Regions from separate parts of the Piscibacillus salipiscarius genome, predicted to be linked through region 3. Evidence: riboswitches for the same ligand, from Rfam matches in the RefSeq annotation. Region 3 holds a riboswitch; each other region holds the start of a gene.
The links. A riboswitch is a leader RNA that binds a small molecule or an ion and turns the genes downstream of it on or off. The one in region 3 is predicted to bind cyclic di-GMP.

Region 1 (6,985 bases), on a different contig from region 3:
AGTTCGTGTGTATTGTTATACACCTGGCGAACCTCTTCTTCAGAATATTGTTCAAAGTTTTTACTTACCTCGGATAACCGCACTCTAGAAGCTTTAAGTCGTCTCTCTAATTCGTCGCTCTCACTAATTATATTCTCTACCTCACGCTTAATTTCCTTCACTTCTTTATTAAGTGTATCTTGTTGTTTCCGTGATTCTTCACCAATCTCAAAGACTTCTTGTTTGCTATTGGTGACAACAGAAATCATTTCATCAATTACGGAATCTAGTGCTTTTTCATGATCTTTGACAACTGACATGACTAATTCCTCCATTGTAAGTATAACATTTCGAAAGATTTTAAATATTCGTGAGGGTGTAGTCACATTTTATCATTAAATATCCTATAGCACACCTTTTGCTCGAAATTTGTAATAACATTATAATATAAGAAGAGAGGGGTACGTGTTATGTTAGAAAAATATTTAACGATTAAAGAAACAGGCTCTCACGAAATCGTGATCCAAAAGTCTAGATTTATTGGCCATGTTAAACGAACGGAAACCGAAGAAGAAGCTCAAGAATTTATAAATTCAATTAAAAAACAACATAAAGACGCCACACATAATTGCTCTGCTTATATGATTGGCGAACAAAACTTAACCCAAAAAGCCCAGGACGACGGTGAACCTAGTGGAACTGCTGGTGTACCAATGCTTGAAGTCCTTAAAAAGATGGACTTAAAAGATACGACTGTTGTCGTAACGAGATATTTCGGTGGAATTAAACTAGGTGCAGGCGGACTCATCCGTGCTTATTCAAATGCAACATCTGAAGCTATCAAACATATTGGTGTTGTCGAGCGCACTTTAATGAAAGAAATACTCATTAAAGTAGATTACGGCCTAATTGGTAAATTAGAAAATGAATTACGTAATAGTGAATATTTAATGGGCGATACGGAGTATTTGGATCAAGTCACCTTTCATGTCTTTGTTCCTATTTCAGACGTTGACACATTTAAAACCTGGATGATTGACCTGACGTCAGATCAAGCTCATCTATCTGAAGGTGATGAGCGTTATGTAGAAAAGGATATTTCATTAGCTTAAGATGCTTGCCTATGACGGCGAGCATCTTTTTTAATAAAAAAATTCCCCCAAAAATAATTTTGGGGGCAAAATAAAAAGATAGCGTCTAAATAACCCTTTATGATCGAGGTCAATTATCATTTTATTATTTTTATATAACGACTGCAATACTTTGTGAGTTGATAAATAAATTTGTTTTTAGCATAAAAAAATGAACTTTTTATTAAAATTTTTTCATAAAATTGTAACTAATTTTACTTAATAATTATTACAAATAAACTAGTCCTTTATTCTTATTTTTTCAAAATATGAAGGATAATCAGAATTTACTAAGAAAATAGTTATAGTGTTTCACCAAAAAATTGGGGGAGGAATTATTTATATGAAAAAAGTACTAACATTGATTGCAGCTATTGCAATCGCGTTATTTTCTTTCTCGGCTCTAGGAGTTGGAGCTGATGAAGAAGAAAATTATTACTCGGTTGTGCTAAAGAACAATGCACAAGTTGAGAAGTTTAAAGGCGATCTTTCATTAACAGATGCCGAGATCGTATATGAAGTACCTGAAATTGGTTACTACCAAGTTAAAGGTACGGCTGGTGATTTAAACCAAATTAAGGGATTCAAAGGTGTACAAGCTGCAAGTCTTTCATTATCTTGGGACTTACCTGAATCTCAAAAAATTGAGTTTAGCGGAGATTTAGATCTTTCAGGTGACTTAAATGGTGATTTATATGGTGATCTATACGGAGATTTAAATGGAGATCTTTTAGGCGACCTTAACGGAGACCTATTAGAAGAAGCTGGCATGGAGATGCCTGGCTTTTGGCCAATCCAGTGGGACATTCAGCGCATTACTGAAAATGGTGCAAGCTATGCTGAGCACACTGGTTCTCACGATACAGTAGTAGCGGTTATTGATACTGGAATCAACCCGTATCATATCGACTTAGCACCGAACTTAATGCCTGGTTCTAAAAACTTTGTACCTGCTGGTGGTTTCCAAGGTACTGAACCAAGTGAAACTGGTGACCCTAATGACTTTGTAGACAAACACGGTCATGGTAGTCACGTTTCTGGTTCAATCGCAGGTGCTGGTAACGGTATGTTAGGTGTAGCTCCAGACTTAGGTCTACGTGCTTACCGCGTATTCGGTACTAGCTCAGCTGAATCGGCTTGGATTTATAAAGCGATGATCGCAGCTGCTGATGATGGTTCCGATGTATTATCGATGAGCCTTGGTGGATGGGATCTATTCGGTCAAACATTTGTTAAAAATGAAGATGGAAAATGGGAAAACGCTGGTAATGATGTAGCAGACTATGTTGCTTACAAGCGTGCTGCAAATTACGCTGAAGAAAAAGGCGCGGTTGTGGTCGTTGCAGCAGGTAATGATGGCCTTGACCTAAGCAACAACAATCAGGTGATGAACTACTTACAATCAGCATATGGTAGTGAAAACGTTGAGTTCCGTGGAACAGCTAAAACAGTTCCAGCTCAGTTATCAAACGTTGTGAACGTTTCTGCTACTGGTCCAGAAGATGTTTTAGCAGAGTATTCTAACTATGGTGCAGGTCAAATTGACATTGCAACTGTAGGTGGAGACACACGTCTATATAACTGGTATGCATCGCAAGGACGTTTAGATGAGTATCTTGCAAATAATATGCACTACTTCGAATTCAACTTAAGTGCAGACAGTGCTTCAAATGATGGTTACTACTTCAGTGTTGGTACATCAATGGCTACGCCTAAAGTATCTGCTGTAGCTGGTCTAATTATTGACCAAAACAATGGTGACTTATCTCCTGCACAAGTGAAGCGTGAATTACTAAATGGTGCAGTTGAAGAAGTCAATGGCCAAGATAAGAAAAAATTCGGTAACGGTCACTTAAACGCATTAAATGCAGTACAATAATTAACACTAAAACGAACTCGCTACTCTTAGCGAGTTCGTTTTTTTTATGTCATAGGTTACACGAACACTTCCCCTCAGAATACGGACAATTCACCCGATCACGCGAACACTTCACCTCTGGATACAGACAGTTCCTACGGTCACGTGAACACTTCTCCCCGGAATGCGGACAATTCACCCGATTTCACGAAAACTTCACCTCTAGATACGGACAGTTCCTACGGCCACGCGAAACAGTTTTTGCTCACTGCGGGCGGATTTTCCCTAACGAGGAGTTAAACTCTCCTCACGGCGGGTTGGTTCCCTCCTTAACATCATTTCCATAAAAAAAGCTGCCCTAAATCTCATTTAGAGCAGCCCCACATATTAATCTTCTTTATCTGTTAATTTAAATTTCTCTTTTCCTAAAATTAAATAAGCTAAATCTTCACGATCATAACTCTGTAAATCTTTTCGCTTAACTAAGTAGAAAATAAAGCCTAGCACAATCCAAATCACTAATGCCCATAACGACTCAGAACCTAGTGCAGCCGGCGAATTCGGATATAGTAATAATATTAAGAAACCAACACTTGATACCATTCCTAAAATAGCGATAAATTTTTTACCTGGTGAAACGATGTGAAGTGTTTCATCAAACTCACTTCCTTGATCATTCCACTTAAGTAAGCTATATGCTGTATAACAAGTATAGAAATAAGCAATGGATACACCTAGAGAAGACATATTAACAATCCAACCTAGTACTTCACGACCAAACCATGGAGCAAGGATTGCAACAATGGCAGCGAAAATAATCGCAAAGTATGGTGTATTATGCTTAGAATGCAATTTAGAAAAGGCGTTCGGTAGCACTTTACCTCTTGCCATAGCGAATAATACACGGCTTGCTGAAATTAAAAATCCGTTTAAGCCTGTGAAGATCCCCATAGATAAAGCGACTACTAAAATAACTAATCCGCCAGTTCCTAATACGTCTTGAACGACAGTACCTGTTCCCCACTGAAGACCTGCAGATGACGTATCCTGCCAAGGAGCTGCGACAGCTGTTGTGATGATCATAAATGAATAGATAATCGCAGCAAATAATAATGCCATCATAATTAACGTTAACGCTTTTCGTGCTGAGAATTTGAACTCTTCTGCAGCTTGTGGTACGTTATCAAACCCGACATAAGCAAATGGTGCAATCGCAACAATGGTTAAGATTGCTGCTAGCGGTGATACTTCTGGGCTAAATACAGGATTCATGTTACTAAATGACGCCCCGCTATTCGTCGTCATAAAGCCTGTTAATGAAAATACTCCCAAGATTAAAATCATAACAAATATAAATTGCATGCGACCAGATAATCCTGATCCTTTAATATTTAGATAAGTGAAAAATGCAACTAATAAAGTAACTATAATAATTTCAGTAAAATAAACATCCCAGCCTGCAACAGTATAAATCTTCATATTTTGAATGAAATCAGGGAAAACGAATTTAAGCATCAATGCAAAAGCTGTCGCGTTTAACGCCACAATACATATGTACCCTAACGTTAAGAACCAACCACTAATATAAGCGTGTACACGGTTTAAGCTTAAAAATGCATAAGCAAATTCCCCGCCTGAAACCGGGTAATTCCTGATCAGCACTCCATAACTGATTGCAATAATAGCCATTAATACAGCGCCAATACTCAATCCTAAAATAACGCCTAATGGCCCAGCACCAGCCATCCAATCAGCAGGTAGTACAAATGACCCCCAACCAATTGATGAACCTAATGCTATGGCCCATACCCAATGTGGTTTGAGTGTCTTACTTAGTTTCTTTCTCTCCAGTCCATTTCCAGAACTCAATTTTAAAACCCCTTTATATTTAGTTTTTTCACAACTATAACCGCTATTTTACCACTACGGTTCATCATATAAAAAACAGGTTTGGACAACTAAAACGCACCATGAAATAGCATTTACGCTCTAATAAGGTCCTCAGTTATTGAGAGGTTACCATAAAACGGTTTTTGCTTCATTTTGTCCAAATCTGTCACATCATTGTTTATTTTCCCCGAAATGTACCGTATAAATCATATTTTTTTTGACGAAGATGAAATAAGAACAAAGGAATTATTGTACAGAGAAAGGCTGACGGCATGACATGCGTAAATTTCTCCTGATTTTAAGTATCTTAATCATTTATTTTGTTATTAATGGTGTCAACACGGTGGATCGTATATTAGACTATAATTTCACTTCTGAGAAACAATCTGAGACGAATCAAGATAAAGAGTCCTATACTTGGACAGACGATGTGTTACCTAGAACCCCAACAAACCAGACAACCCAACCCGATGAAGATGACATTATTAACAAGTATGAAACGAGCTATGAAGAATTAAAACAAGAAACCATAACCGAAGTTGAGCAAATTAAAGAAAACGTACTATCTGAACTTGAAGAAGACCCAAACCCACTCAAGCTTGGAGCAATGGCTATTAAATATGAACAAAAAGCAACGGAACTGGAAAATGATATCGATCAGAAGTTTGAGGAATTATTTGAGGCGTTTGAGCAAGAGCTAGATCGTTATGGGTATTCCAAAGCATCAGTTGTAAAGCTGGAGCGAAAATATAAAAGTACAAAAACAGACCTTAAAAATGAACTTGTAAAAGAAGCAAGTGCTTGGATGGAAGGCAGAAAATTTTAATTTTCGACAAGAAAATACTTTAACATTAAAATTAATTGAAAATTTAGTAAAAAAGTCTCGGAATTTTTAGATGAAAAAGGGGTAACATTTTCCTAGTAAAGCTTATACAATTAAATTAAGATAAAGTCGATGCAGTTTAAAGGCAAACCTTTTGAAAAAAAGGGACGCAAAGCGAGTGGTCTAAGGGGAAACCTAAGACAGCACAGCTGCCTCATCTGTTGGGGGAGGAAAATGGTCACTATGACGCATTACCAAAAAGCTACAGAAAAACAACTGGATCGAGAATGGGTACTACTAATGAAAAAAGCAAAAGAAATGGGTATTAGTAAAAGAGAAATAAGAAAATTCATTGATGTTGAACGACCAAGTATATAACTTACAAACGGCCGTGGACAGTGAGTTCACGGTATCTTTATGTTTAGAGACTATTATTTTGGAAATACTAGAACCATAAATAAGTAGACTAGCAAATTTTACTATATTACAATATGACTATACATTTTAGAGAGTTGGTGAAATACGTGCCTAATGGAAAATGGTTCCGAATCGGTTATGCTGTCATCATCATTATGGTAATCATCTTTCTATCGACAAAGATACAGTTTATCTTCTCCCCCCTATTCGTTTTAGCTCAAACAATTTTTACACCATTAATTATTGCAGGGATTTTATATTATTTAACAAGACCCATTGTCGATGTACTAGATAATAAAATGCCGCGGCCGGTTGCGGTGTTAATTGTATTTTTAACAGGGATTGGTTTATTAGTTGGCTTAGTCATGTTAGTTTATCCTGAACTTCAAAAACAAATTGAAAATTTTGCTGAACAGGTGCCCACATTTATTGATGAAGCCAATCAATTTTTACTATCTGTGCAAAACAGTGAATGGTTTAATCGAATTTCTCCTGACCAACAAGCCATCACCGAATGGTTAAGGAGTTTAGAAACCAACTTAACAGATATTGCTTCTAATTTAGCTGGAAACATCACGACCTATTTAGGTGTCGTTGCTAGTGCCATTATTGTTCTAATTGTTGTACCTTTTGTATTGTTTTATTTACTTAAAGACGGTGAGCGTTTACCAAAGAGAATCATCAGCTTTTTACCGAAGAAATATAAGTATGAAGTAGGCGAGATTCTAGATGAGATGGATGATGCGTTAAGTAATTACATTCAGGGCCAGATTATTGTTAGTTTCTGTGTTGGGATACTGATCTATATTGGCTACTTGATTATCGATTTAAAATTCGCGTTAATTCTAGCATTTATTGCCTTATTTACAAACTTTATTCCATTTATCG
Region 2 (6,985 bases), on a different contig from region 3:
TGAGTTTATCCTCTTCATAATATGGGTATATAAATAAAAAAATATAAATCATTTAAATGACGTTATGAGATACTTCGCACAAAATTAGTACACTGAGAATATTTCAAAAATTATTGCAAATCATTTTGGAATGTTGGTTCATTTTTGTTATGATTAGAATATAATAAATCATACTAAACTTATAGGAATTATAATTTAAGGAGGAATCACTTATGTCAGAAGAACAACAAAATCCAATAAGCTTACCTAGAATTGGGGACAAAGCTCCAAACTTTGAAGTGAATACAACACAAGGACCTGTTAAATTAGAGGACTACAAAGGATCATGGCTGGTGTTGTTTTCTCACCCAGCAGATTTTACACCAGTTTGCACAACAGAGTTCGTAGCCTTTCAGGAGATTTATCCTGAATTAAGAGAATTAAACACTGAGTTATTAGGATTAAGTGTCGACAGTGTTCAGTCTCATATTGCGTGGGTACGTAACATTGAGGAGAACTTTAATACCAAAATTGAATTCCCTGTTATTGCAGACTTAAGCAAAGAAGTAGCAACTAAATATGGTATGATTCATCCCAACGATAGCGGCACTGAAGCAAGCCGTGCTGTGTTCGTTATTGATGATCAGCAAGTGATCAAGTCTATTATTTACTACCCACTAACGACTGGTCGTAACATGGCTGAAATCGTTCGTTTAGTCAAAGCACTACAAACTACGGTTAAACACCAGGTGTCAACGCCTGCTAACTGGACTGAAGGCGATGACGTTTTAGTACCACCACCAGCTTCACAGCAGCAAGCTGAAGAACGCGCAAATGATGATAGCGTTGAAGTGATTGACTGGTACTTAGCAAAGAAAAAGTTATAAGCCAGGTGAGCCCAAATGCCTTGTGGTAAAAATGAAACGACACTCGCACCTTCGCAAATCGAACTGTTTTTGACCGCAATTGAGAACTCAGGCAATGTTGATCAAATCAGAGAAAAAGTTAACCTGCCCGTTTTTAAGGTCAGAAGTGCATTGCGCGAGCTTGAAGGTGCAGGTTATATTGAAGAAGTAAACGAAGAATATGTTTTAACTGATAAAGGAATGGCCTCACTCTAACTCAGAGCGGGGCCTTTTTTGCATTTCGATAAAAGAACAATCCAGATAATAGAGGCAAAATAACGGCGACGAACACAACGCCATTCCAGCCAAACTGTGTCCAAATCACGCCAACACCAGTCCCGCCTACGGTTACACCAATATAATAACTAAACAAATAGATACTCGTCGCTCCGCTCTTGTGATGTTTCGCGGTTGCACCAACCCAAGACGAAGTAAGCGAATGAGCTGTGAAGAAGCCGAGGCACATGACCGCAAGCCCGAGGATAATCACGACCACATTTGAGATGACGGTCATCAACACTCCTGTCGCCATGATTATTAAACCGCTAAATAAAATGCGAACCGTTCCATATAAGTCCGCTAGTTTTCCTGCAATAGGCGAGCCAATGACACCCATTGAGTACGTTAAAAACAAGAGCGAGATCACTTGAATGGATAAGAAAAAAGGATCACCTTCCAAGTAGAAAGGCAAGTACACCCAAATCCCCGAAAAGCTCACTTGAATCATCATTCCGAAAATAAAAGCATAAATCAGCAGTGGATTTTTCAAATGAATAAACATCCCTTTTAAATCCTGCGAATAGGGCTGCTTTGAACTAGTGAAAGATTTTGATTTAGGTAATACGACTAAACACAATAGGGATATGACAAGTCCAAACACACCTAACACATAAAAGCTTGACTCCCAGGTATAAGCCTCTGCCCAGAAACCGCCAAAGACTCTGCCTGCCATACCGCCAAGAGCGTTACTTGCGATATAAATCGTGACCGCTAAAGCGCGGCTGCCTGCTGCAACTTCTTCCGTTATGTAGGCAACGGCAACAGCTGGAAGGCCTGCGCAAAAGATCCCGACTAGTAACCTTAAAAACACGAGTGCATAAAACGAATCAACCAATGGCATTAAAAAGAGTGGCACGACCGATAACAACATCGTCCACTTTAAAATGCCAATTCGTCCAATTCGGTCCGAAACAAATCCAAACGCAAGCAAACTAATCATAAGTGAAAACGATGCAACGGAAAATAATAGACTCGACTCAGTTGCTGATACTCCAAATTCTTTTGCTAGAATAGGTAAAATAGGCTGGATAATATAAAGGTTTGAAAAGATAAAAACAGATGCCAGCATTAACCCTAGTGACAACTGCCAAAACCGCCCGTCCCTAAACGAATAGGCCGACTCTCCCATGTTAATCCTTCTTTCGGTGCCATTAGTTGTCCATCATTTTATCAAACTATTGATGAAATCTCATCTAATGTAAGTTGTCCGTCAAAGCGTATCAGTCACTTTGGGAAGTTTATCGGTCACTTTTAGAATTTTATCAATCAGTTTTGGAAAATTATCGGTCGCTTTTTCTCTACAAAAAAAGACCCCTCTAGAGGTCTCCATGCCAGATGATTTCGCCTTTTTGCTGATTGGGATCCACATTGACGTTAAAATTATGCTTTTCATAAAAATACGTCAGACGATTTAAATGATCCCAATCACGCTCAACTAAATCACCTGTAATATATTGATAGTTAAACTCTTTGACTAAATCTTTTAAATAATTCATTAAAATAGACCCATACCCTTGATCCTCAGGCCCTTTTATATCGGCAATATGAACGGTTTGTTCATCTTTAAATTCAAGCTGCATACAGGAATCCCAGTGGCCTTTAAATGGTCCTGCGCAATCATTGACCATCAGCTGCCCCTTCTCATCATCAGCATCCTTAAACACAATCACCCAATTATCCTGCTTTGTTTGGTCAATGCCAACAATGTCATATTTCTTTGAGATTTCCTTTATATTTTCACGCATTCGAAGAACTTGGAACTCCATGTTCTCAAGTTCAGCTTGTCGCTCCTCTTGAGTCTGTTCAGCTTCAAGCTCTAATAACCTTGGAAAACTCATCGAATGCCCCTTTCTTTAAAACTCAAACACACAATTGGGCATTATACAAGAATTCTCACATCTATGCAAGTTCATAGCTTCGGATCGAATCGATAAACAAATCGACTAACCTTTCCCGGTCCACATCATGAAGTACGTAGGCATTTGGCTGCCTTCCTAATGTGTCTAAGTAATCAACAAAGGTCGTACCTGCGGTTAAAGGTGAGTTACGTTCAACCGTAACATAATAAAAATTACCACTAAATAGACTCGGGTCAATAATATAGGCTGCAGCGCACACATCATGGAGCCTGACTACATCTTCAAAGTAAGTCACATTAAAAGGCGAACCCATAGATGCTTCCTGGTAAAACTTCAGCATTCGGTAGACCTTATCGGATAAATCACTATTAATTGCACGAATGTTCTCAAGCTCGGGTTCCGTTAAAAATGCTTGCCTCGTCGCATCAAGGCCACTCATGATGACAGGAACGCCGGACCTAAAAACTAACTCCGCAGCATCAGGGTCTGCATAAATATTAAATTCTGCTGTCGGAATAACATTACCTCCCATCACCGCACCGCCCATCATCGAAATCCTTTTAATATTCGACTTTAACTCAGGATGGGTACTTAACAACAAGCCGACGTTCGTTAACGGCCCGCTCGTCACAATGGTAATTGGCACATCCGATTTAGAGATGACATCATACATCGCTGATATCGCTGTTCTTATACTTCCAGGAAAATTAGATTTAGGAAAAACCACATTTCCCGTACCTGTTTCGCCATGAAAATCTGGTGCTGTCTCAAGTGACTTAAAAATTGGCTTATTTAAACCTCGAGCAACCTCAATCTCCTTACCTAAGTAACTCACCATTTTTAGTGCATTTTCATATGTTTGGTTCTGCTCTAAATTTCCAGGGGCAGTTGTAATTAATTGAACATCCAATTTTTCATGAATGAGCGCTACCAACAACATCATAAAATCATCTATGCCAGGATCTGTATCAATAATAACAGGAGTTTGTGCCACAAAAAAACCTCCAATAAAAATGAACTTTACTTCATCTTATTGAAGGTGACCTGAAATGTTGTTAAGATTATACAGGAAAATATTACAACTGACGTTTTTGCTCAATGAATTGTTTAACGTCCTCCAAGCATAACCCAAGCTCCCTAGCTTCCTTAAGTAATTCCACCCACTCTCGGTCTAACAACTGATCACTTTTTTCCCGAACTGACACCGTTTGTACTCCTCCCCACATGATCAGAGGCAGCTGTGCTATCATAGGCCACCCCCAGACCCTTAGACCACCAGCTTTGCGTCCCACTCTTTCAAGTGGTTTGCCTTTTCTAGAACAACTGGTATTTTTTTCTTCTAATTGATATACTATTCTAAAATAACGAAAACTTCTGTTAAGTACTTAACATTAAGTCATATTTTTAGGGGGAGAATTTGATGAAATATGATGAACTATGGTACTTATCTAAAATCGGATTTCTTGAACATGTCGCACCTCCTGCGAGCAATGAGCTCATAGGATGCATCAAACATGCAAGATATAATCGTAATGAGGTCATACGAACGCCTGACAACACCAAGCATGAGTTGGGTTTTATCAAAGAAGGCTCCGTGAGATTGTATACCATTAACGACGAAGGAAAACAGTTCACGTGCAGCCTATTAGGTCCAGGAAGTACCTTTGGTAAAATGAGATCCTTTTCACTACATATGGATAATGTTTATGTAGAAGCGATCGAGCCAACGCACTTTTGTACAGTTGATGAGGAAAGTTTTATGGCACTCGCAAACAAATACCCTATTTTATTGCACAAAGCTTTAGAAACATTAAGTGATCGGCTAAAAGAACGGGAAGAACGCCTTAAAGTCATGGCACTAGATCACTGCAAGGATAAAGTCATTCACCTGCTTCAAATGATTTACGACCGTTACAATAGACCATCACATGACCAAGAGTTCTACACCATCACCTTACCCATCACCCAGCAGGAACTTGCCAACATGATTGGTTCAAGCCGTGAGTCTGTCTCTACTGTTTTAAACGAACTTGCCGAAGAAGGACTCGTGAAATTTCCTAAGCGCAAACAAATAGATGTGCATTTTTCGCTAGTACAAGACGACCCCAACCCTAAATACATTCAAGATCTCTATCAAAACTATTAACAAAAATATGACAGTGTACTTTCAAACCCCTATAATGAAAGTAAACAGTAAAAGGACGTATCAACATGAAGTGGATCATCATTAGACCCCTTTTTGCATTACTAATGGGGTTTACCTATTTATTATCACAATTTATCGATTCAGACCTGCTTCCAATTCTGGTTAGTCTATTTGCGACGATTACGGTGATGTCTTACATACCTTATTTAAGTAAAACTCCGATGATACTTATAAGCACGTTGCTGATTTTAAGTGTTATCTTTTTACTAAACGGAAGCGGGCTCATGAAATTATTTCACGGGATGAGAGAAAATGTAGGGTTACTGGCAATTTTTCTTTTCGTTCCATTAATCTCCCTTCCAATTAAAAATGGTCAGTACTTAGACTACATGAACGCCATTTTTAATCATTATGTTAAAACATCCAAACAACTCTATACGTATTTAAAAATATCGATATTAGGTATTGGGTCGGTTATGAATTTGGGTACGATTCCAATTATGTACCATTTGACCGAAACATCTTCGTTTATTGATTATCGCGATACCCGAATCAGAGCGCTGACAAGAGGGTTCTCACTAAGCTTTTTATGGTCGCCTTATTTCATTTCAATCGCTCTCATTTTAACTTACTTTAATGTGACTTGGGTTGAATTATTCCCGTTCGGGTTCGCTTTTGCCCTAGCTGGATTCATCTTAGGCCTTTTTACAATGGGATCGATTAGCGAACCAATAAAAATCGTAGAGTCAGACGAGAACATTTCTATTGAAACAGCTAAGCGTAAGTTATTTGAACTTTTATTAATCATCATCGGTATGACCGTCATCACGATGACCATCGAACACTTTGTGGATTTATCAGTATTAACCATCATCCCAATTATGGCGATCATCGTGTCTACTATATGGTCACTCTTTTATCAGTCACCGAAAGAATTCGGAAAAGAATTAGTGGACTATACTCAGGGCCGGCTTCCTAAAATGGGAAATGAACTATCCCTGTTTATCGCTGCGGGCGTATTCGGCGTCGCCATATTAGATGCAGGCGCCAGCGAATGGATTATCTACTTAATTGAGGCAAGTGGTATTAACCATCTATTAATATTAATTCCAGTCCTAGCCCTTGTCGTGAACTTACTATCATTTATTGGCGTGCACCCGATCATAACGAACACAGCCCTGGCCATCACTTTGAGTTCAAGTCCGATGTTCGAGGGTGATCATTTGCTGTTAAGTATCGGATTACTGACAGGCTGGATGCTCACGATCCTCATCTCGCCACTGTCCGCAACAAACCTAATGGTCGGAAACTTGACTGGCACCAACTCCGTCCATGTTGGCCTGAAAATGAACTGGCAATTCACGATCATTTTATATGGTGTTTTTTATATACTAATGGTTGGAATATATTATCTGACGTAGAAGTTAACCCGCTCACGATGGGACGTGAGCGGGTTTTGTTCGCTTTTCTAGGGGAACTGTTCGCGTCACGACGACTTTTGTTCGCATCTCCGACTCAACTGTCCGTATCTTGCGACTTTCTGTTCGCATTTCCTCGCCAACTGTCCGTATCTTAAATCAAACTGTCCGCATTGGCGTGAATTTTGTTCGCGTAAGCATGAGTCTTGTTTCCATTTGCCGTTGAATTAAACGTATGACGCGATGGCTCGTGCGCGTCTAATACAAATTATCTGATTTTTCTAAATATACTGTTTACTTAATTGGTTAAACGTGTTAAAATACGTTTAAAACTGAAAATTCGACAATATTTGGAAAGGAGGTGAACCTCCCCTCGCTTGTTTGGCGTCTAAATTTTTA
Region 3 (6,985 bases):
TCGGAATAAGATTTTTTACTAGTATTACTAAGCATAAGGGCTTCATCAAGTAGTTTTTCTGAGTCTTCAAAGTTATCATAGATGTATCGAGTACATAAGGCTTTATGCCACAAAATAAACTGTTTAAACTTTTTATTATTCATTAGAGGTGTTTTTTCTTCCCGAGATAATAATTCTTCTAGTTTTTCAAATTCATCTTTCTGAACTAATTCTCGTGCTTCGAGCTCCACTTCTAAGGCGTAGTCGACACGTGAGTTGTAAGTAGAGTCGTAAAAGTAGTTAATGTCTACCCCAAGTCGTTCTGCGATCTCAAATAAAATATCTGCAGCGATTGATAATGAACCGTTTTCAATCTTACTTATATAGGCTTGGGTACATATTCCTTCGCACAATTCTTTTTGAGTTATTTTGAAATATCTTCTTAATTCGTATATTCTTTTTCCTATCTCTTCACGAGGATCCATCTAATTTCTCCCTCCAAAAGTTTGAAATATTCCAATGTTTATATTTTTTGAGAAAATCGAAGAAAATCAAAGAAAAACTAATCTGTACTAGCCTAAATCAGCTCTCATCCCAAATCCAAAGACTTTTATTTTCTGATAATATCTAATTATAAAATAAAGTTGAGGTTTGGGGGAGGTGAAACACATGAAAAAATTATTAGGAATCGCGGTGATCACTGCTCTAATCGTTGGATTCTCATTAAACGTAAGCGCAGCTGGTGACCTTAATGACGCTGCAATGCAAGTTGAATTACTCGGAAAAGGTAATGGTGAAGATGATTTAGGAGCAATGGATTAATCACCACATTACTTACTTAACTCAAAAGCATTTCCTTATTAAGTCGTCCATATTTTTATTCGTCCATAATTTTATATGCTACCAGAAATTCTTCTCTAGATTTTTGGTAGCACTTTTTTTTCATCATACTTGAAAATGTTACAATATAAAAGGTGCAATTTTCCAAAGTGTCGTAAAATAGGCCTATATATCCAAGTGTACATACCAAAATTTCTAGCAATAATCTATTGAAATAGTTTAAAAGTCTTACGATCGGGAGGCTCTTATGATGGGTGAAAAAGAATTATTAGAAGAAAGAGTGTTGAGCCCAGAAGAGTTTGTGTCTGGTTATCAATATATAACGGAATACTTAAAGGAAGGTCTTCCGTTATGCGATGTATTAAAACGTGCGTTAAAGTACTTTGAGGATCAGTTTGTGGATTCTTACTGTACAATTATGCTGTTAAACTCGAAACGCACCGAATTTGTGAACGGAGCGGCCTATACCCTACCAGATGACATGTTGGAGAATTTTTTGCACATTAGGTTATTTGATGGACTGGGTACTTGTGGGACGGCGGCTGTTCGGGGCGAGCTAATGGTTTCACCAAATGTTTATAACGACAAGACGTGGAGGTCATTTGCAAATGTTGTGCAGCCTTATGGCCTAAAGTCTTGTTGGTCAGTACCTGTGTATAAACCAGGAACATCTCATATTATTGCGGTGTTTGGGGTTTATTCCAAGTATAGTCGTTATCCATCGCAACGAGAATTAGACACATTATCGGCTTACAATGAATTATTGGGTCTCATTATCTCTAACTATAAAATAGATGATGACGGTGAAATCGAACCATTAAACAATCATCAGCAAGAAGAGGTTGATTCTAAAACGTTATATGCAGAATCGATTAAGAAGGGCTTAGAAAATGGGAATATTTATCCGTACTATCAGCCTGTATTAACTTCAGATGGTGAAGAATTGCATGGTGTGGAAGCGTTGGCTCGCTGGGAACATCCTGAGAAAGGGCTTGTGCCGCCGATTGATTTTATTGATCATGCAGAAGAGTATGATTTTATTGATTGGTTAGATGAAGTGATCTGCCGCAGGGCTTGTAAAGATATGAAAGAGTTAATGGATCAGACCGGAAAAAGGTTTATGTTGTCTGTTAATATTTCAGCTGTGCATATTCGTAAGCAAGATTTTGCTGATCGTATAGAGGCAATACTGTATGAAACTGGTTTTCCAGCTGAATACTTAGCAATTGAAATTACTGAAACATCATTAATTGATAATTTATCGGATGTCGCTGTGACATTTCAGCAGCTTAAGAACTTAGGTGTGAAAATCGCGATTGACGATTTCGGAACGACCTATTCATCTCTTAATTATCTAAAATACCTTCCAGTCGACACAATCAAACTGGATAAGACGTTTATTCATGATGTGGATAAAAGTCCAATTGACAGGCGGATTTGTAAAACCATAATCCAGCTTGGTAGTGATTTAGATTTAAATGTGGTCGCTGAGGGTGTTGAGTGTGATCAACATTTATCTATTATCCAAGACTTCGGCTGTCATATTTATCAAGGATACTATTTCAGTAAACCGTTAACATTAGACGGTTGGAAAACTTATCTTGAACAATTTTAATCCCCCTAATCACCATATAGATTTAGCTGCCCAACCTGGGCGGCTATTTTTGTTTATAAAGGTTTTTATTGATTCTTATAGAATTTATTAAGATAGGTATTAGTGAAAGGAGGAGGTGCTGTTGGCGACTGCCATTAAAGAAAAGTCCATGATTCATAAATTCACTGGTGAGAAAATTACATTCTTAGAATCAAGCCAAGATACAAATGGTGAATATGAGTATGTTGAAATGTTATTACCACCTAATGGTGAGGGGCAGCCCTTACACTATCATAAACATTTTGAAGAGCAATTTGAGGTGTTAGAAGGTAAATTGAAGGTTGTTAAGGGAAGTCATTCGACCATTTTAGAAGCTGGGAAAAAGTTGCTCATTCCAAAGGAAACCAATCATGTGTTCATAAATGCATCAAGCGAAGAACCAGTTAAGTTTCGGATTAGAATGACACCTGCTCATCATTTTGAACAGTCGATGCGAATTTTGTACGGACTCATGGAAGATGATAAAACAGATGAGAAGGGTTTTCCGAATGACCGTATTCATATCGCGCTTATCCTGGAGATGCAGGATTCTCATGTTGTTGAATTACCATTTATATTAAAATTATTACTGAAATGGTTGGCTAAAAAGGGTAGGAAAAAAGGGATCGATCAAGAGCTTATCAATAGGTATGCTCATCAGTAGTTATAGCGGGACAGTTTTAATAATATAGAGTAGGGAAAACTCTTAGTAGGAGGTGGATGATGATGGAAAAGTTAACTGATGAACAAATCAAGCAAGAACTCGATCAGCTTCCTGACTGGAAGTTAGTAGATGACATTTGGGTTCGCCGCCGCTATAAGTTTAAGGATTATTTAAACGGAATTGAGTTTGTCCGAAAAGTGGCTGAATATGCTGAAGGCAAGAACCACCACCCGAACATTGCGATTGACTATAAGGTTGTTACACTTAAAATTTCATCATGGTCAATGCGCGGATGACGGACCTAGACTTTGAGATGGTTCACCATTTTGATAAATTGTATAACGAACAGGAAAAATAGCCACCAAGCGTTTGGTGGCTATTTTTGTGAAGTTCATAAAAGCAGCCAAGCAATGAGTACGCCTACACCACCAAATGTTAAGGCGTAACCAATGTTCCAAAGCGTCAGTTGATATGGGTTACGTTTAAAGTATTGATTGAGCATTGTAATAGGAATATTAAATGTACCGGTCATATCATTAGCGATGACGGATACAATCATCACAACTGAGATACTGAGTGGGCTAATCGTATCTAAAAATGGTGTGACGAATAACCCTTGTAAGCTCAAAGTGACTAGCGGATGGAACCCGACGAATGCAAGCACCATGGAGCTTAACTGGATAAATATAAATAACAGAAGTGGTGTTTGTTCAAGCCATGCGAAAGATGTCATTGCAGCATCTAATATGGGGGTTTGGCTAATAATCTCATTAAATAGTCCAATTGGAAGCAGGAGCACCATGAAATTTTGCATCGTCCAAATGTGATCGCCCCAAACCTTTTGTGTATAACGCATAAATGTTCGTTGTTTTTTAGTAGCGTATGCCCATAAAAATGTGTACGGAATAATAATTAATATAATAGATTCAAAGAAGTCTAACCCCGATAATAAATGCACTCCCGCTGCTACTAAAATAAATAAAATCAAAAATCCAGCAAGTGATGTAAGGTGGCGTCTATTCACATGCAGGTCTTCTTGGTCTTCATCAGGCCCATCAAATGTGATGTGCTTGAACTTCATATAGCCGAGTGATGCATCAATCAGCAGCATAGTGATTGAAAATGCAAATAAAACGGGCAGTAAGATTAAGTAAGATGAACCTGTAAAGGCGACAACCATTGCGATGTAGACTTCAATAGGACTCCACGTATTAGCTGCTGCAAAGGGCCTTAAAATAGCTCGCGTTGCAAATTGGTGGGTCACCTGACTGGATAAATGCGCAGTCTTCTCTTTAACCAGCGAATAAACTAATGGAATGGTTGAAATAAAAATAAATAAGGTTAATGTATAACTTGTCAGGTATGACTTTACATAAAACTTCCCTAAATTAGGTGTATTTTTTTGAAGTAAATTAAAAAGTGACTGTTCATAACCTCCAACGATCATGTAATGGTTAATGAACGGAATAAAATATAATAATGTTAATAGTAATGCCATTGAAGTAAAATAAGTTGCTAGATCTTGAAATGGCAGGTCATATGTAACCATGAGAGCAAGAGCAATAATTAAAAAAACGATTCCAATAGATTGGTAGGTACGGTTCGCCCCTCTAATAGAAAAGATTAAAGCCAATACACCAATAACCCCTTGAATCGTTAAGATCCCATCCCAAGCAATGAATAGATTTAAGATAAATAGTAGTGCATAGCTTGTATATAGATAAAATAATAATCGGTTCATGATATCACGCTTTCTTAAAGCATTATCCCTCCTAATCTTAACAAAATCCATCCTATCTTCCTACTTCAATTAGTTGCTGAGAATAACACTTTTTACATTTATAAGTAATACTTTTGAACTATTTTGTAAAATAACCGACAAAAAAATGAAAAAATTTCGTAATAATAAAGCTGAGGTATTATGACCTAATGTAATAACTATAATTACCATCATTCGACAAATTACGACATTCTGACTGGAAAAAGACATAACATATAGTCCCAAATAAAATCTAGGACCAATCATAAATTGGAAGTGAATCGACAATTTTATAGTTTATTTGACGGATTTCTATGAATCTCGTTATGAATTAATATGTCGTTAAGAGATTAGTCAGAAATCTAAAATGACCTAATCTCGATAAAGGCAAAACTGGTGAAAACCAGTGACGCAAAGCTACAGGGGCTTCTGTGCATTTTGAGCACAATGCCAGCCAGCTACCGAAAGATCAGGGATGTAAGTTAGCAGTATGGGCGTCCTATTTAACAAGTGACCGGTTATGTAGGTCATCCATTGCTCCTACCTTACAATGAACCCCGTCATTCGGTAATGGCGGGGTAATTTAATTTGGATGGAGGTGACAAACGTGATCCTACGCAACCTGAGTACAGATGCAGAAGTGGCACGTCATATTAGACCAGCTTACTCATTTAGTAAAAGACTTAAAGGATTAATGTTTACAGATGAGCTAGCCTCAGGTTGCGGGTTGCATATTTTACCCTGTCAATCGGTACACACACATTTTATGCGTTACCCCATTGATGTTGTGTATTTAACGAAAGATTTAGTCGTAGTCGATATCGACGAAAATCTACCTCCAGGTAAGTTCGGAAGACGGAAAAAAGGTGCGCACTCGGTACTAGAACTCCCCACTGGTACCGTGTCGCGTACCAATATTCAAATCGGTCACTATTTAGAAATAGAAAATAAAAATTAAAAGGAGAGAGTTGTAATGAAAGAACTTTTCTTAAATATGATTCGCGAAGAAGAAGGACAAGGTATGGCAGAGTATGCCTTAGTATTAGGTGTTATTGCTGTTGGAGTTGTTGGAGTATTAGTTACATTTGGTGAAGAAATTATGAAAGTATTTAATGATGTTATTACTAGCTTCCAAACAAAGCCAACAGAACCTACTACCTAATGATTAAATTTAAAGGAAAGGAGGCCCCGAGCAATGGAATGGATATTAAATCTACTATTATTTACGGTCTTATTTATTTGTCTTATCACTGATCTTAAGCACAGGAAAATTTACAACAAAGTATTATTTCCGGCGTTCTTCCTTGCTCTCCTCCTGCAACCTTTGTTATTTGGAATTGATGGTGTGAAAAGCTTTTTCCTAGGTTTTTTCTTAGGATTTGGGCTTCTATTAATTCCATATCTGATGGGTGGAATGGGTGCTGGTGATGTAAAGTTACTCGCGGTTATTGGTGCTATAAAAGGTCCTGGATTTGTGCTACTTACGGCTTTTTATATGGCGCTTATTGGAGGAATCATTGGCATTGCAATTATTTTGTTTCAAAAAGGAATCTTTAAAAAACTCTATTACGCCCTTTCTAGCATGAGATATGGAATTCAATTATTGATGCCAGATCGTGACTCCATGAAAAGAACTTTTCCATATGGGGTCGCAATTGTCGGTGGCGCTTGTTTATCGTTCTTATTGAATGGAGTGGTGATGTAATATGTTGCGCAATGAAAATGGTCAGTCTATTGTAGAGTTTTCTCTGATCATCCCATTGTTAATATTAATGTTAGTCGGCATATTTGATGTCGGCAGGATGATGTATTCTTATTCGGGCCTCCATTTCACTGCTCAAGAATCAGTCAGACTTGGCGGTTTTGGCTATACAGATGAAGAAATTATTGATTTTGCGAAGGGGCATTTTGAAACAGGAGATACTGATTTACTTACGATCACCGTTACTCCAGCAGAAGCTGAGCGGCAGTCTGGTGAGTATGTAACGGTCACCTTAACGTATCCAGTTGAACCCATTACACCATTTGCCGAAGAGGTGTTTGGAGATTCTATAGAACTAACAGCCGACTCAACGATTAGGGTTGAGTGATGAGGAGGCGGCGAAATGTT

Region 1: linked by a shared signal. The riboswitch ahead of ACFSW4_RS09100 (anti-repressor SinI family protein) and the one ahead of ACFSW4_RS07090 (DUF192 domain-containing protein) in region 3 are both predicted to bind cyclic di-GMP.
Region 2: linked by a shared signal. The riboswitch ahead of ACFSW4_RS09410 (anti-repressor SinI family protein) and the one ahead of ACFSW4_RS07090 (DUF192 domain-containing protein) in region 3 are both predicted to bind cyclic di-GMP.

What each region holds. Positions count from the first base shown of each region.
Region 1 covers NZ_JBHUMZ010000021.1:77,999-84,983, forward strand. The annotation lists gene ACFSW4_RS09075 (sensor histidine kinase) at 1-299, opposite strand, end outside; gene ACFSW4_RS09080 (YigZ family protein) at 450-1,091, shown strand; gene ACFSW4_RS09085 (S8 family peptidase) at 1,453-2,988, shown strand; gene ACFSW4_RS09090 (APC family permease) at 3,355-4,836, opposite strand; gene ACFSW4_RS09095 (hypothetical protein) at 5,201-5,683, shown strand; cyclic di-GMP riboswitch class I at 5,815-5,897, shown strand; gene ACFSW4_RS09100 (anti-repressor SinI family protein) at 5,915-6,058, shown strand; gene ACFSW4_RS09105 (AI-2E family transporter) at 6,205-6,985, shown strand, end outside.
Region 2 covers NZ_JBHUMZ010000021.1:145,855-152,839, forward strand. The annotation lists gene ACFSW4_RS09385 (peroxiredoxin) at 213-866, shown strand; gene ACFSW4_RS09390 (winged helix-turn-helix domain-containing protein) at 882-1,100, shown strand; gene ACFSW4_RS09395 (MFS transporter) at 1,102-2,292, opposite strand; gene ACFSW4_RS09400 (hypothetical protein) at 2,480-3,001, opposite strand; gene ACFSW4_RS09405 (nucleoside hydrolase) at 3,063-4,016, opposite strand; gene ACFSW4_RS09410 (anti-repressor SinI family protein) at 4,099-4,272, opposite strand; cyclic di-GMP riboswitch class I at 4,253-4,342, opposite strand; gene ACFSW4_RS09415 (Crp/Fnr family transcriptional regulator) at 4,443-5,168, shown strand; gene ACFSW4_RS09420 (hypothetical protein) at 5,234-6,589, shown strand.
Region 3 covers NZ_JBHUMZ010000019.1:33,536-40,520, reverse strand. The annotation lists gene ACFSW4_RS07120 (helix-turn-helix domain-containing protein) at 1-464, opposite strand, end outside; gene ACFSW4_RS07115 (hypothetical protein) at 649-801, shown strand; gene ACFSW4_RS07110 (sensor domain-containing phosphodiesterase) at 1,070-2,434, shown strand; gene ACFSW4_RS07105 (cupin domain-containing protein) at 2,556-3,116, shown strand; gene ACFSW4_RS07100 (4a-hydroxytetrahydrobiopterin dehydratase) at 3,179-3,412, shown strand; gene ACFSW4_RS07095 (hypothetical protein) at 3,508-4,908, opposite strand; cyclic di-GMP riboswitch class I at 5,252-5,341, shown strand; gene ACFSW4_RS07090 (DUF192 domain-containing protein) at 5,483-5,833, shown strand; gene ACFSW4_RS07085 (Flp family type IVb pilin) at 5,849-6,037, shown strand; gene ACFSW4_RS07080 (A24 family peptidase) at 6,071-6,580, shown strand; gene ACFSW4_RS07075 (TadE/TadG family type IV pilus assembly protein) at 6,582-6,965, shown strand; gene ACFSW4_RS07070 (pilus assembly protein TadG-related protein) at 6,981-6,985, shown strand, end outside.